Regions from separate parts of the Bradyrhizobium sp. IC3195 genome, predicted to be linked through region 2. Evidence: predicted binding sites of a transcription regulator. Region 2 holds the regulator's gene; each other region holds the start of a gene.
The links. The regulator PhoB, encoded in region 2, activates phosphate uptake and scavenging genes when phosphate is short. The targets are predictions, from matches to a motif close to TGTCATNNANCTGTCAT.
Positions count from the first base shown of each region.

Region 1: a site for PhoB is predicted at 2,145-2,161, ahead of phnC (phosphonate ABC transporter ATP-binding protein). Genes of this name have one in related genera too.
Region 3: a site for PhoB is predicted at 2,510-2,526, ahead of I6F09_RS26325 (YbhN family protein). Genes of this name have one in related genera too.

Region 1 is NZ_JADYVG010000019.1:3,325-7,318, reverse strand. Features, by position in the region: gene phnE (phosphonate ABC transporter, permease protein PhnE) at 1-178, opposite strand, end outside; gene phnD (phosphonate ABC transporter substrate-binding protein) at 246-1,154, opposite strand; gene phnC (phosphonate ABC transporter ATP-binding protein) at 1,229-2,044, opposite strand; gene I6F09_RS27905 (chloramphenicol acetyltransferase) at 2,219-2,887, shown strand; gene I6F09_RS27900 (alpha-D-ribose 1-methylphosphonate 5-triphosphate diphosphatase) at 2,884-3,994, shown strand, end outside.
Region 2 is NZ_JADYVG010000007.1:188,268-192,261, forward strand. Features, by position in the region: gene I6F09_RS16760 (aspartate aminotransferase family protein) at 1-424, opposite strand, end outside; gene I6F09_RS16765 (GcrA family cell cycle regulator) at 884-1,396, shown strand; gene phoB (phosphate regulon transcriptional regulator PhoB) at 1,695-2,402, opposite strand; gene phoU (phosphate signaling complex protein PhoU) at 2,425-3,141, opposite strand; gene pstB (phosphate ABC transporter ATP-binding protein PstB) at 3,153-3,974, opposite strand; gene pstA (phosphate ABC transporter permease PstA) at 3,971-3,994, opposite strand, start outside.
Region 3 is NZ_JADYVG010000016.1:154,457-158,450, forward strand. Features, by position in the region: gene I6F09_RS26320 (hypothetical protein) at 1-1,121, opposite strand, end outside; gene I6F09_RS26325 (YbhN family protein) at 1,256-2,338, opposite strand; gene I6F09_RS26330 (ferritin-like domain-containing protein) at 2,769-3,275, shown strand; gene I6F09_RS26335 (EAL domain-containing protein) at 3,489-3,994, shown strand, end outside.

The sequences.
Region 1 (3,994 bases), on a different contig from region 2:
AATTCTCGACAAAATTTCCGAGACTGACCTCGCCCATCCAGCCCGCGGCAATGGCAACGGCGATCAGGACGGCGGCACCGAGCCATACGCGGCGGCGCTTGGCGGCAATTGCGGCCGCATAGCGATCGCCAAGCTCACGCAGCCTGGCTTCCGGAAATTCGGGAACTGCTGTTCGCATGGGATGTTCGGAAGAGCCGACGGGCAGATCTTGCGATCTGCCCGACTTGTCCAACCCTTCGTTTCCCTCAGGATTTCTGCTTGCGAATGCTGTCGACAAACTTGGTCAGTTCGATCACGGCGTCATACGCCTTGTGGTCGACCTCGACGTAGGGCAATTGCTTCCCCTCGTAAATCTTGTCGAAAGCCGCCTTGTCCTTCACCGCAATTTCCAGCACGGCTTTCTTGATCGCCGCCTTGAGGTCGTCAGGCAGGCTGCTGAGATAGGCCATCGGCGAGTTCACGATCTGCTCGGACTTCATGATGATCTTGAAATCCGCGGCCTTCGCCATGCCCTTCCGTTCCATCCGGAGCAGGTTCGATTCCTTCTCGTCGTTCCACCAGTTGAACGCCGCGTCGCAGGTGCCCTGGGAAAGCCCGATCACCGCGTTTTCATGGCTCCCCGAATAGACCACCTTGGCGAAGAACTTTTCCGGGTCGATGCCCATCTTGTTCATCGCGAAACGCGGCACGTTGTTGCCGGAAGTCGAATTGGGATCGACGAGGCAGAGGTTCTTGCCTTGCAGGTCCTTAATGTCCTTGTAGCTCGAATCGCTTTTGACATAGAGAACCGAGTAATAGCCTTTGGTGCCGTCGCCGTTCACCTCGATCGCGAACGGTTCGACCTTCGCGCCAATGATGTAGGCACGCGCGTAGGACGCCGGGCCGTACATCGCAATGTGAATGTTTCCTGCACGCTGACCTTCGATCACCGCGGCGTAGTCGTTGGCGATGCGCAGCGTGACCTTGGTTCCAAGCTCGCGGGACAGGTACTCCGTCAGAGGCGTCCAGCGGTTGGTGGTGCCGGAGGCATTCTCGTCGGGGACTTTTGCGAAGATCAACTCAGGATATTTCGCCTTCCAGTCCTGCGCCGCAGCGGCTGAAACTGAAAATGCCAGGGCCGCCGCAGCGGCAACGATCGTACGACGGTCTATCATGACGTCTCCCATTTCAAGGTTATGAAACTGTCGAGTTCCGGCTCTACGCTAGGCTCGATTTAAAGAAGCAGCGATCAGGCCACGGCAACCGTGCGGAGGGCAGGAACTGCTGTGCCGACCGATGCATCCGCGGGCGCAACATCCATGACTTCATTCGCCTCGAGATCGTACAGCTCGCGCGCGATATGATCGGTCAAGGCCGCCGGCGCGCCGTCGAACACCACGCGTCCGGCCGCCATGCCGATCAGGCGGTCGCAATAGCTGCGGGCGAGATCGAGCGAATGCAGGTTGCAGAGCACGGTGATACCGAAATGCTTGTTGATGCGCAGAAGCGCATCCATCACGATCTTGGTGTTGCGGGGATCGAGCGAGGCGATCGGCTCGTCGGCAAGGATAATGTCGGGCTGCTGAACCAGCGCCCGCGCGATCGCCACGCGCTGCTGCTGACCGCCCGAGAGCTGGTCGGCGCGCTGGGCCGCGATGGCAGCCATGTCGAACTGCTCGAGCGCCGACATCGCGATGGCCTTGTCTTCTTCGGGCCAAAGCTGCAGCAGCGACCGCCATGTCGGCACCGTCGACAGCCGCCCCATCAGCACATTGGTGAGGACGTCGAGCCGGCCGACGAGGTTGAACTGCTGAAAAATCATCGCCGACCGCGCACGCCACTGCCGCAGCTCCTTGCCGCGCAGCGCGGTGACGTCGACGCCTTCGAACAGGATGCGGCCTTCGGAGGGCTCGATGAGGCGGTTGATGGACCGCAGCAATGTCGACTTGCCGGCGCCGGATCGCCCGATCACCCCGACGAAGCCGCCAGGGGAAACTTGAAACGAAGCATCGTCCACAGCGGCCTTCGCGCCGAAGCGACACGTCAGACCTTCAACCACCAGCATCGAGGGGCTCCAGAGTAGCTGGAGCCAACCGCTAACGCCCGTGGTTAACACTTGTGTGACAAGGCTGCTGCAGTGCGGCCATCCTACGCACGTCATCCCCTGTCATCTCATTGTCACGACACCGTCATCCGGCCGCTCGAAGAAAGACTCCCGCCCTCGCACTTCGGATGCAACATGGCCAAAGCTCTTTCGGTTCAGCCGACCGTCGATCCCTCGGCCAAGCTGCATGAGACCAGGCTTGGCGCCTACACCGAAGTCGGCGCGCGCACGATCCTGCATGAAGTCGCGATGGGCGATTATTCCTATGTCGTGAACGATGCGCAGATCACCTACGCCACCATCGGAAAGTTCTGCTCGATCGCGGCGATGACCCGCATCAATCCCGGCAACCATCCGATGCATCGCGCCACTCAGGCGCATTTCACTTACCGATCCAGCGCCTATTTCGAAGGTGAGAGCGACGATCTCGAGTTCTTCGACTGGCGCCGCCGGCATCACGTTCATATCGGCCATGACGTCTGGATCGGCCATGGCGCGATCGTGCTGCCGGGCCGCAACATCGGCACCGGCGCGGTGATCGCCGCCGGCGCGATCGTCACCAAGGACGTGCCGGCCTACAGCATCGTCGCCGGCAATCCGGCCCGCATCGTGCGGCGGCGATTCTCGGAGGAGATCGCCGGACGGCTCGCAAGGCTTGCTTGGTGGGACTGGGATCACGACAAGTTGCGCGAGGCGCTGCCCAATTTCCGCAAGCTCGGGATTGAAGATTTCCTCTCGGCATACGAAGCAAAAGCGAGCTCACTCGCCAATTCTCCTGCCAGCAAACGAAGCGCGGTCGCGTGACAGACATATTCATCGAAGGCGGCCGGGCCCTGATCGGCGCCGAGCTCGTCGAAACCTCCCTTCTCGTCTCCGGAACAGACATTGCAGAGGTCGACGCCTCTCGCGGCCGGGCGCGGCTGGCGCTGGATGCCCGTGACCTGCTGGTGCTGCCCGGCATCGTTGATCTGCATGGCGATGCCTTCGAGCGCCAGATGATGCCGCGCGCCGGCGTCGACTTTCCGATCGACGTCGCGCTCGCCGACAGCGACCGCCAGGCGATCAGCAACGGCATCACTACCGTGTTTCACGCCACAACCTGCTCGTGGGAGCCGGGCCTGCGCAGCGCCGACAATGCGCGCGGTCTGATGGAGGCGATCGAGCGGCAGCGTCCTCAATTCGCCGCCGACACCCGCTTCCACCTGCGGCACGAGACCTTCAATCTCGATGCCGAAGCGGAGATCGCAGAGTGGCTCAGCGAGGGCCGCGTCGACCTGTTCGCCTTCAACGATCATATGGACGGCGTCGTTGCCGACATCTCCAACCCACGCAAGCGCAACCGCATGGTGGAGCGCACCGGTCTGTCGAGCGAAGAATTCGACCGGCTGGTCGAGCGCGTGGTCTCGCGCGCCGACGAGGTGCCCGCCTCGGTGTCACGCCTGGCCGCCGCGGCCCGCGGGGCCGAGGTGCGGATGCTCTCGCACGACGATTCGAGCCCGGCGATGCGCCGGGACTTTCGCGAGCTCGGCGCCTTGATCGCGGAGTTTCCGATCAACGAGGAGACGGCGCAGGCTGCGGCCAGCCACGGCGATGCCATCGTCTATGGCGCGCCGAACGTCGTGCGCGGCGGCAGCCACACCGGCTGGACCAGGGCCTCCGACATGATCGCAAAGGGGCTCTGCTCGGTGCTGGCGTCGGACTATTACTATCCCGCGCAGCTGCTCGCCGCGTTCCGCCTGGCCGCCGATGGCGTGATGCCTCTGGCTCAGGCCTGGGATCTGGTCTCCGCCGGCCCGGCGCGGGCAACCGGCCTCACCGATCGCGGCCTGCTCGCGGAGGGACGCCGCGCCGACATTCTCCTCGTCGACGACAGCGTGGAGCTGCGGCCGCGGCTGATCGCGGTGATCTCAG
Region 2 (3,994 bases):
CGAGCGTCGCCAGCGTGCGGCCATGGAAGGCACCCTCGAAGGTGATCATGCGGTAACGTTCCGGATGCCCCTTGGAGAAGTGATGGTGGCGCACCAGCTTGATCACGCCTTCCAGCGCCTCGGCGCCGGAATTGCAGAAGAACACGAAGTCCGCAAAGCTCTCATTGCAGAGGCGGCTTGCGAGCTTCTCGCCGTCAGGGCTCTGGAACAGGTTCGACATGTGCCAGAGCTTGGTCGCCTGCTCCTGCAACGCCTTGACCAGCGCGGGATGGACATGGCCGAGCGCATTCACCGCGACACCCGAGGTGAAATCGAGATAGCGATCGCCGTTGGTCGCGATCAGCCAGCAGCCTTCGCCGCGCTCGAAACCGAGGTCGGCCCTGGCGAAAACGGGGAGCAAATGCGGCGCTGCGCTGTTAGTCATGACGTCACTTGAATGTTGCGGACGGTGTGAGGCATGCATTGCGCGACGCACCATCGACCGGCCCCGGAAAACGAAACGTGCCGCCTTTTAAGGGCGGCACGTGGCACTATCTTATGCCTGGCAAGACGGGTGTCAATGCCGCCCGGAAAGCCTCGCGAAACGCTGATTCCGTAGTCTTGCGGTGCCGATTTTGCGGGTTTTTCACCACGGAACATGTGGAAGCGAGTCGGCGGACTCTTGCGCGGGAGTCACGCCATATTGTAGCGTTTGGACTGTCAGATACGACATCTCGTGCAGCAGTTCTGATCCCAGAAGTCCTCATGTACCGGCGTAAACGTTCGGGCGTCTTGAGCGCGCCCGGCGAGCCTTAAGGGATTCTGACGGCACGGGTTTTTCAAGGCTAAAGCATTCGCTGCGAAGGCCCCAGGATGGCAGGCGCGCAGCGAGGGAAAGGGTGCAATGACGGTTTTGACCTGGTCCGATGATCGCGTCGAGCAGCTGAAGAAGCTCTGGGAGGCCGGACTTTCGGCCAGCCAGATCGCGGCGGAGCTCGGCAATGTGACCCGCAATGCCGTGATCGGCAAGGTGCACCGGCTCGGCCTGTCCGGCCGCGCCAAGAGCCCTTCATCGGCAGCGCCGCGGCCGCGCAAGGCACGGCCCGCGCAGCATATGATGCGGGTGACCCGCCCCGTCGCGCGCGGCAACACCGCGTTGGCGCAGGCCTTCGAGGTCGAGTTGGAAGCCGAGCCGGTTACCTACGACAACGTGGTGCCGATGAGCCAGCGGCTGTCGCTGCTGGAATTGAACGAGGCGACCTGCCACTGGCCGGTCGGCGATCCCTCGAGCCCGGATTTCTTCTTCTGCGGCGGCAAGGCGCTCTCCGGCCTGCCCTATTGTGCCCAGCATTCGCGCGTGGCCTATCAGCCCGCAGCGGATCGCCGTCGCGCAGCACCGAAACCGGGCACGCGGTGAGCTTGCGGAATTCCCTGATCGCCAAGCTTTGATCGCCAAGCTTGATCGCCAAGACTGCAGCCGTCACACGATGACGGCTCCCAATCGCTCGGTGTCATCCCCGCGAAGGCGGGGATCCGTAACCGCGGGGCGCAATCGTTGCGCGAGATGGTCACTCCGAGTCTTCGCCAAACCACGTCCTGTGGCTGATCGCGACGAGCGCGCGCGCTCGCGCTGAGATCCCGGGCTCGCGCTGCGCGCGCCCCGGGATGACGACCGAGATTGTTGCCGCGGCCGAGAACCAACAACTCGCCCGATCTTACGTCTGCTCAGCCTTCGCGAAGCGATCGTCCAGCGCGTAGCCGGCGCCGCGGACGGTGCGGATCGGGTCCTGCTCGCGGCCAAGGTTGAGCAGCTTGCGCAGGCGGCCGATATGGACGTCGACGGTGCGCTCGTCGATGTAGATGTCGCGGCCCCAGACGCTGTCGAGCAGCTGCTCGCGCGAGAACACGCGGCCGGGATGCTCCAGGAAGAACTCCAGCAGGCGATATTCGGTCGGACCGAGATCGATCGGCCGGCCCGAGCGCGCCACGCGGCGCTTGTCGCGGTCGAGCTCGATATCGCCATAGGCGAGCACGGTGGCGAGGCGCTCGGGACTCGCACGCCTGAGCAGGCCCTTCACGCGCGCAAGCAGCTCCGGCACCGAGAACGGCTTGACGATATAATCATCCGCGCCGGTCGCGAGCCCGCGCACCCGTTCGCTCTCCTCGCCGCGCGCGGTGAGCATGATGATCGGCAGCTGCTTGGTCTCGGGGCGGGTCCGAAGCCGCCGGCACAGCTCGATGCCTGACAGGCCCGGCAGCATCCAGTCGAGCACGATCAGATCGGGAATGTGCTCCTTGAGGCGGGTGTCGGCGTCATCGCCGCGCATCACCGTCTCGACGTCATAGCCGTCGCCTTCGAGGTTGTAGCGAAGAAGCTCGGTGAGAGCTTCCTCGTCCTCAACCACCATAATGCGTGCGCCCATGTGGTCGTAGCTCCTTAAGTCGTCAGGTGTTCGGCACCGTCGTGGCGAAGGTCGTCATGTCGCCCTTGGGCCGCTTGTCGGTGATCGCCTGGCCCTCGATCATGTAGAACACGGTCTCGGCGATGTTGGTGGCGTGGTCGCCGATCCGCTCGATGTTCTTGGCACAGAACATCAGGTGGATGCAGAACGAGATGTTGCGCGGATCCTCCATCATGTAGGTGAGGAGCTCGCGGAACAGCGAGGTGCAGATGGCGTCGACTTCTTCGTCGCCCTTCCACACCGCCATCGCCGCCGGCAGGTCGTGCGCGGCATAGGCGTCCAGTACCGACTTGACCTGCTGCTGCACGAGGTCGGTCATGTGCTCCAGGCCGCGGAACAGCTTGAGCGGATGGAAATCCGTCTCCAGCGCCGCGACGCGCTTGCCCATGTTCTTGGCGAGATCACCGATGCGCTCGAGATCTGTCGCAACGCGCATCGCGCCGACGATCTCGCGCAGGTCGACGGCCATCGGCTGGCGGCGGGCGATGGTGAGCACGGCGCGCTCCTCGATGCGCTTCTGCAGCGCGTCGAGCTCGACGTCGGTGGCGACGACGCGCTGGCCGAGCGCGACGTCGCGGCGGATGAGCGCGTCGACGGAATCGACGATCATGCGCTCGGCGATGCCGCCCATCTCGGCGACCAGGCGGGTGAGCTCCTGAAGGTCGCTGTCGAAAGCCTTTACGGTATGTTCAGAACCCATGTTCCGTCTCCTCAGCCGAACCGGCCGGTGATGTAATCCTGCGTGCGCCGATCGCTCGGCGACGTGAAGATCTTGCTGGTGTCGTCGAACTCGATCAACTCGCCGAGATACATGAAGGCGGTCTTGTCGGAAACGCGCGCCGCCTGCTGCATGTTGTGGGTGACGATCGCGATCGTGTAGTTCTCGGACAATTCCTGGATCAGCTCCTCGACCTTGGCGGTCGAGATCGGGTCGAGCGCCGAGCAGGGCTCGTCAAACAGGATCACCTCGGGCCGCACCGCGACGGTGCGGGCGATGCAGAGGCGCTGCTGCTGGCCGCCGGAGAGCGACAGGCCGGAGGCATTGAGCTTGTCCTTGACCTCGTTCCACAGCGCGCCACCGCGCAGCGCCTTCTCGACGCGGTCGTCCATCTCGGACTTGGAGATCTTCTCATAGAGACGAATGCCGAAGGCGATGTTCTCGTAGATCGTCATCGGGAACGGCGTCGGCTTCTGGAACACCATGCCGACCCGGGCGCGGAGCAGGTTGAGGTCGAGCTTGGGGTCGAGGATGTTGGTATGGTCGAGCAACAGCTGACCGTCGGCGCGCTGGCCCGGATAGAGGTCGTACATCCGGTTGAAGATGCGCAGCAGGGTGGACTTGCCGCAGCCGGACGGGCCGATGAACGCCGTGACGCGGTTGGTGCCGAGCGCCAGGTTGATGTTCTTCAACGCGTGGTGGTCGCCGTAGTAGAAGTTGAGGTTGCGCGCCGTGACCTTGGCGGGCGCCTCGGGCAGGGGCTGCGAGCCGGGATGAACGGTCGGTGCGCTGACGGAAACAGACATTTCACTCATTTTGCAGTCCTCTCGGCGCC
Region 3 (3,994 bases), on a different contig from region 2:
GTCGCGGTTTCGACGATGACGTCGGCGACGAGACCGGAGAAATAGACGTCGTTGGCACCGACCGAGAGCAGCACGAGGTCGAGCGTGCGATCGGGCTGGCGCTTCTTCGCCGCAGTGACGGCTTCCCGCAGCTCGGCGACTTGCGCGTTCACGCTGGTGTTGCAGACGCCGGTCTTGCCGGGCGGGCATTCGCGGGCGCGCTGCGAGCCGAGCAGCCCGTCGCCGATGCTCGCGCCGGTGCAGGCGAGCGGCAGGAAGGTCACGGCGATGTGGGTGTAGCGCACCGCGAGCGCCAGCGCGGTGCGCGCCTGATAGCTGTAGAGCGATCGATGGCACGGCGCATTGAACCAGAGCGCGCTGTAGCGCTGCCAGTTGGCGAGCGTATCCGGCGCCTCGCAGGCGCGGCCGCCCTTGAAGCCGTGGCGGCTCGGCCGGTAGTACTGCGCGCCGGCGGTGCCGAGATAGGAGCGGAAGCAGAAGCCTTCGTCCGACAGCGCCAGCGGCCGGTCCGGATTGCCTTCGCCGGAGGCGATGCTGTCGCCGAGACCTGCGATGAAGATGTCGCGGACCTGGATCTCGGTCTGGATCCGCTGGGTCGGATCGGAGCCGGCCGAGACATCGACGGTCGCAACCGTCGGCTTGCCGTAGCGGACACGCAAATTGATCGGCTCGGCGCAGTCGAAGGTCGAGCTCTGCGGGCCATCGCCGTCATCGAACGACCAGGCGCAGGTGGCGCCGACCGGCACCGCGCCGGTCAGGCGCACCGTCACGGGATGGTCGGTCGGCGTGATGTAGTTCTCTTTGACATCGTCGCGGGTGCAGGGCTGGTTGACCCGGCCCTGCAGGTCGATGCAGAGCCGGTTGACCATGTTGCGGGCCCAGCCGCGGCCCTCGCTCTGGAGCTCCAGGGACTGTTCGGCGGCCAGAATGCTGCGGTTGCGCGCGTTCTCGACATGGAGCAGGAAGTCGCGCTCCTCGCGGAATAGCCGGAAGCGGTTACGCACCTCCCAGCTGATCTGCATGCTGCCGGCGTCCTGCGCGGCGGCGCGCTCGGGCAAAGCGAGAAGGCCGGCAAGCAGCACGGCGCCTGCCGAGAGGGTGCGAAGGAATACGGAAATCATGGCCCGCGTTTTCAACGGCAAAGTTGAGGCGGAAATAAGAGAGGATTGCGCGCCTGCCCGCAACCTTTGCCTGATGATTCCGAGGGGCCTTGATTGCCGGCGGCGGCTTGATTGCCGGCGGCGCCTTGGGCGGCTCAGCGCTTGCCGGCCTGCCGCAGCAGCCGTTCGCGCTCCATCGGCGTCACCTCCCTGGGCAGGTTGGCCTGCGCGCAGGCTTCCGCCAGCCGCCGCCGCTCCTGCCACGGCGCGACCACATTCATCCAGAGCTCGCGCGTGCCCATGATGGAAATGGCAAGGCCGAACGGGATCACGAAATAGAGAATGCGGAACACCAGCAGCGTGGCCAGAAGCTCCTCGCGGCCGAACTGGGGCAGCGCCACGAGCATGGCGGCATCGAACACGCCGATCGAGCCCGGCGCGTGGCTGGCAAAGCCGATCAGGGTCGCCAGGATGAACACGACCGCGAGCGACATGAAGTCGATCGGCGGGTTGGCCGGCATCAAGAGGTACATTGCCGTGGCGCAGAAGCCGAGATCGACGACGCCGATCAGGATCTGCACCAAGGTCAGCGGCGCCGATGGCAGCACCACCTTCCAGCCCTTCTGGCCGAGCTCACGGCGCTTCTCGCCCATGCAGAGCCAGACCAGATACGCGCCGATCGATGCGAGACCGCCGAGGGCGATCAACCGGTTGAGCGAGGAGGGCAGCTGATCCATCGAGGAGGCCGCGTCCGGATGGATGGCCATGCCGATCGAGAGCACGAAGATGTTACCGAGCCAGAAGGTCAGGCCGGACAGGAAGCAGATCTTCGCGACGTCGATCGCGTTCAGTCCGTAGTCCGAATAGATCCGGAAACGGATCGCGCCGCCGGTGAAGACCGTGGCGCCGATGTTGTGCCCGATCGAATAGGACGTGAAGCTGGACAGCGCCGCGATGCGATAGGGCACGTGCTTCTTGCCGATCGTTCGCAGCGCAAAATAGTCGTAGAAGGTCAGCGTACAGAACGCGAAGAAGACGCAGATCGCCGCCAGCCCGATGTTGCCGCGGGGAATCTCCGTCAACGCGGTCAGGATGACCCCGGTATCGATGCCCTTGAGCGTCCGCACCAGCGTCGTGATCGCAAACGCGATGATGAAGATGCTCGCGGCGACGCCGAGCCGTCGCCAGCCGATCCATCTATTGAAGCCGCGTTTCAACGCGGGCAGCAGTCCGTGCATTCATCCTCCCGGCGGGGGGCAAGACCGACCGGGCCAGACATTGGCCGGTCGGGTGCGATCACGGCCAAAAGGCAGGCATCGATCGCTAGGCATGATCCAGCTCATTTAAGGCAAAATCAGCGGCTTGTGCAGCCCTTGACAACAATAGGTTCTGCGTTCGGCGGGCAACTTTGTCATACGCGGTTCATATCGGCGGCGCGTTAAGCATATGAGTCGCGAAACCAGGCTCCATCCGCGCGCTCACCGTGCCGATACGATCTCAGATCCCGGCGCCGTCCGCATTGTTCCAGCGCAGAGCCGTATCGGCGTTTTTGGAACGTCGATGCCGCGTGGTCGTTAGCCTCCATCAGCAATCGAACATGGCGGAATACGCGGCTTTTTCGTGCAAGCCGGCGCCTCCGTGTTCCCAAGACCCGAGAGGATCGGAACGATGGGACTGTTCACAAAAGACATCAAGACCATGAACGACCTGTTCGTACATCAGCTCCAGGACATCTATTACGCCGAGCAGCAGCTCACCAAGGCGCTGCCGAAGATGGCGACCAAGGCCACTGATCCGCAGCTGAAACAGGGCTTTTTGACGCACCTCGAGGAAACCAAGCAGCACGTTGCGCGGCTCGAGGAGGTCTTCAAGATGCACGGCGTCCCCGTGAAGGCGGTCGACTGCCCGGCCATCGACGGCATCATCGAGGAAGCCGACGAGACCGCCGGCGAAGTCGCCGACAAGGCGGTGCTCGACGCGGCCCTGATCAATGCGGCGCAGGCCGCGGAGCATTACGAGATCGTCCGCTACGGCAGCCTGATCGCCTGGGCCAAGCAGCTCGGCCGCAACGATTGTGCGGCGGTGCTCGCCAAGACGCTCGAGGAGGAGAAGGCGACCGACCAGAAGCTGACGACACTCGCCGAGAGCAAGGTGAATCTGCGCGCGGCGAGCTGAGTAGAGGAAAGTACGAGCGCCGCGCGACGGTCCGCGCGGCGCTTGTGCTTGTTCGCTTCCCGCTGCCGTGGTGCTGCTTCGGTGCGCCGTCGCGAGGATCAGCAATGTGAGCGAACTCGCTCATCTTCCATTCACCACTTCCGGAGCAGGTTTGTAGCTGGTTACCGATCGTCCACCACTGTCGGCTCAAGTGCGGGTCGATAGGGGCCGGCAATGTATCAAGTTCTTTACTGTCTCACCGACGAGCATGACTGGCGACTGGTGGCCCTTGGGGGCGCGGTGTGCCTGCTCGCCAGCGCCGCGGCGATCAGCCTGTTTCAGCGCGCACGCGCGACGCACGGAGCCGGGCGTCTGGCCTGGATCGCCCTGGATGCGGCCGTGAGCGGATGCGGCATCTGGGCGACGCATTTCATCGCGATGCTCGCCTATGGCCCCGGGAGCGCCGGCGCCTACAACATCCCGGTGACAATTCTGTCGCTGATGCTTGCGATCTCCTTGACCTTCGTGGGCCTGAGCATCGCCGTGGCGTCCTCGCGCCCGGTGTGGATCGTCGTCGGCGGCGCCATCGTCGGCCTGGGTGTCGCGGCGATGCATTACACCGGCATGGCGGCGCTGGAGATGCCGGCACGGCTGGATTGGATCGGGAGCACGGTTGCCGCCTCGGTGCTGTTCGGAATCGTCTTCGCAGCGCTCGCGCTGTTCGTCGCCGCGCGAGGTGA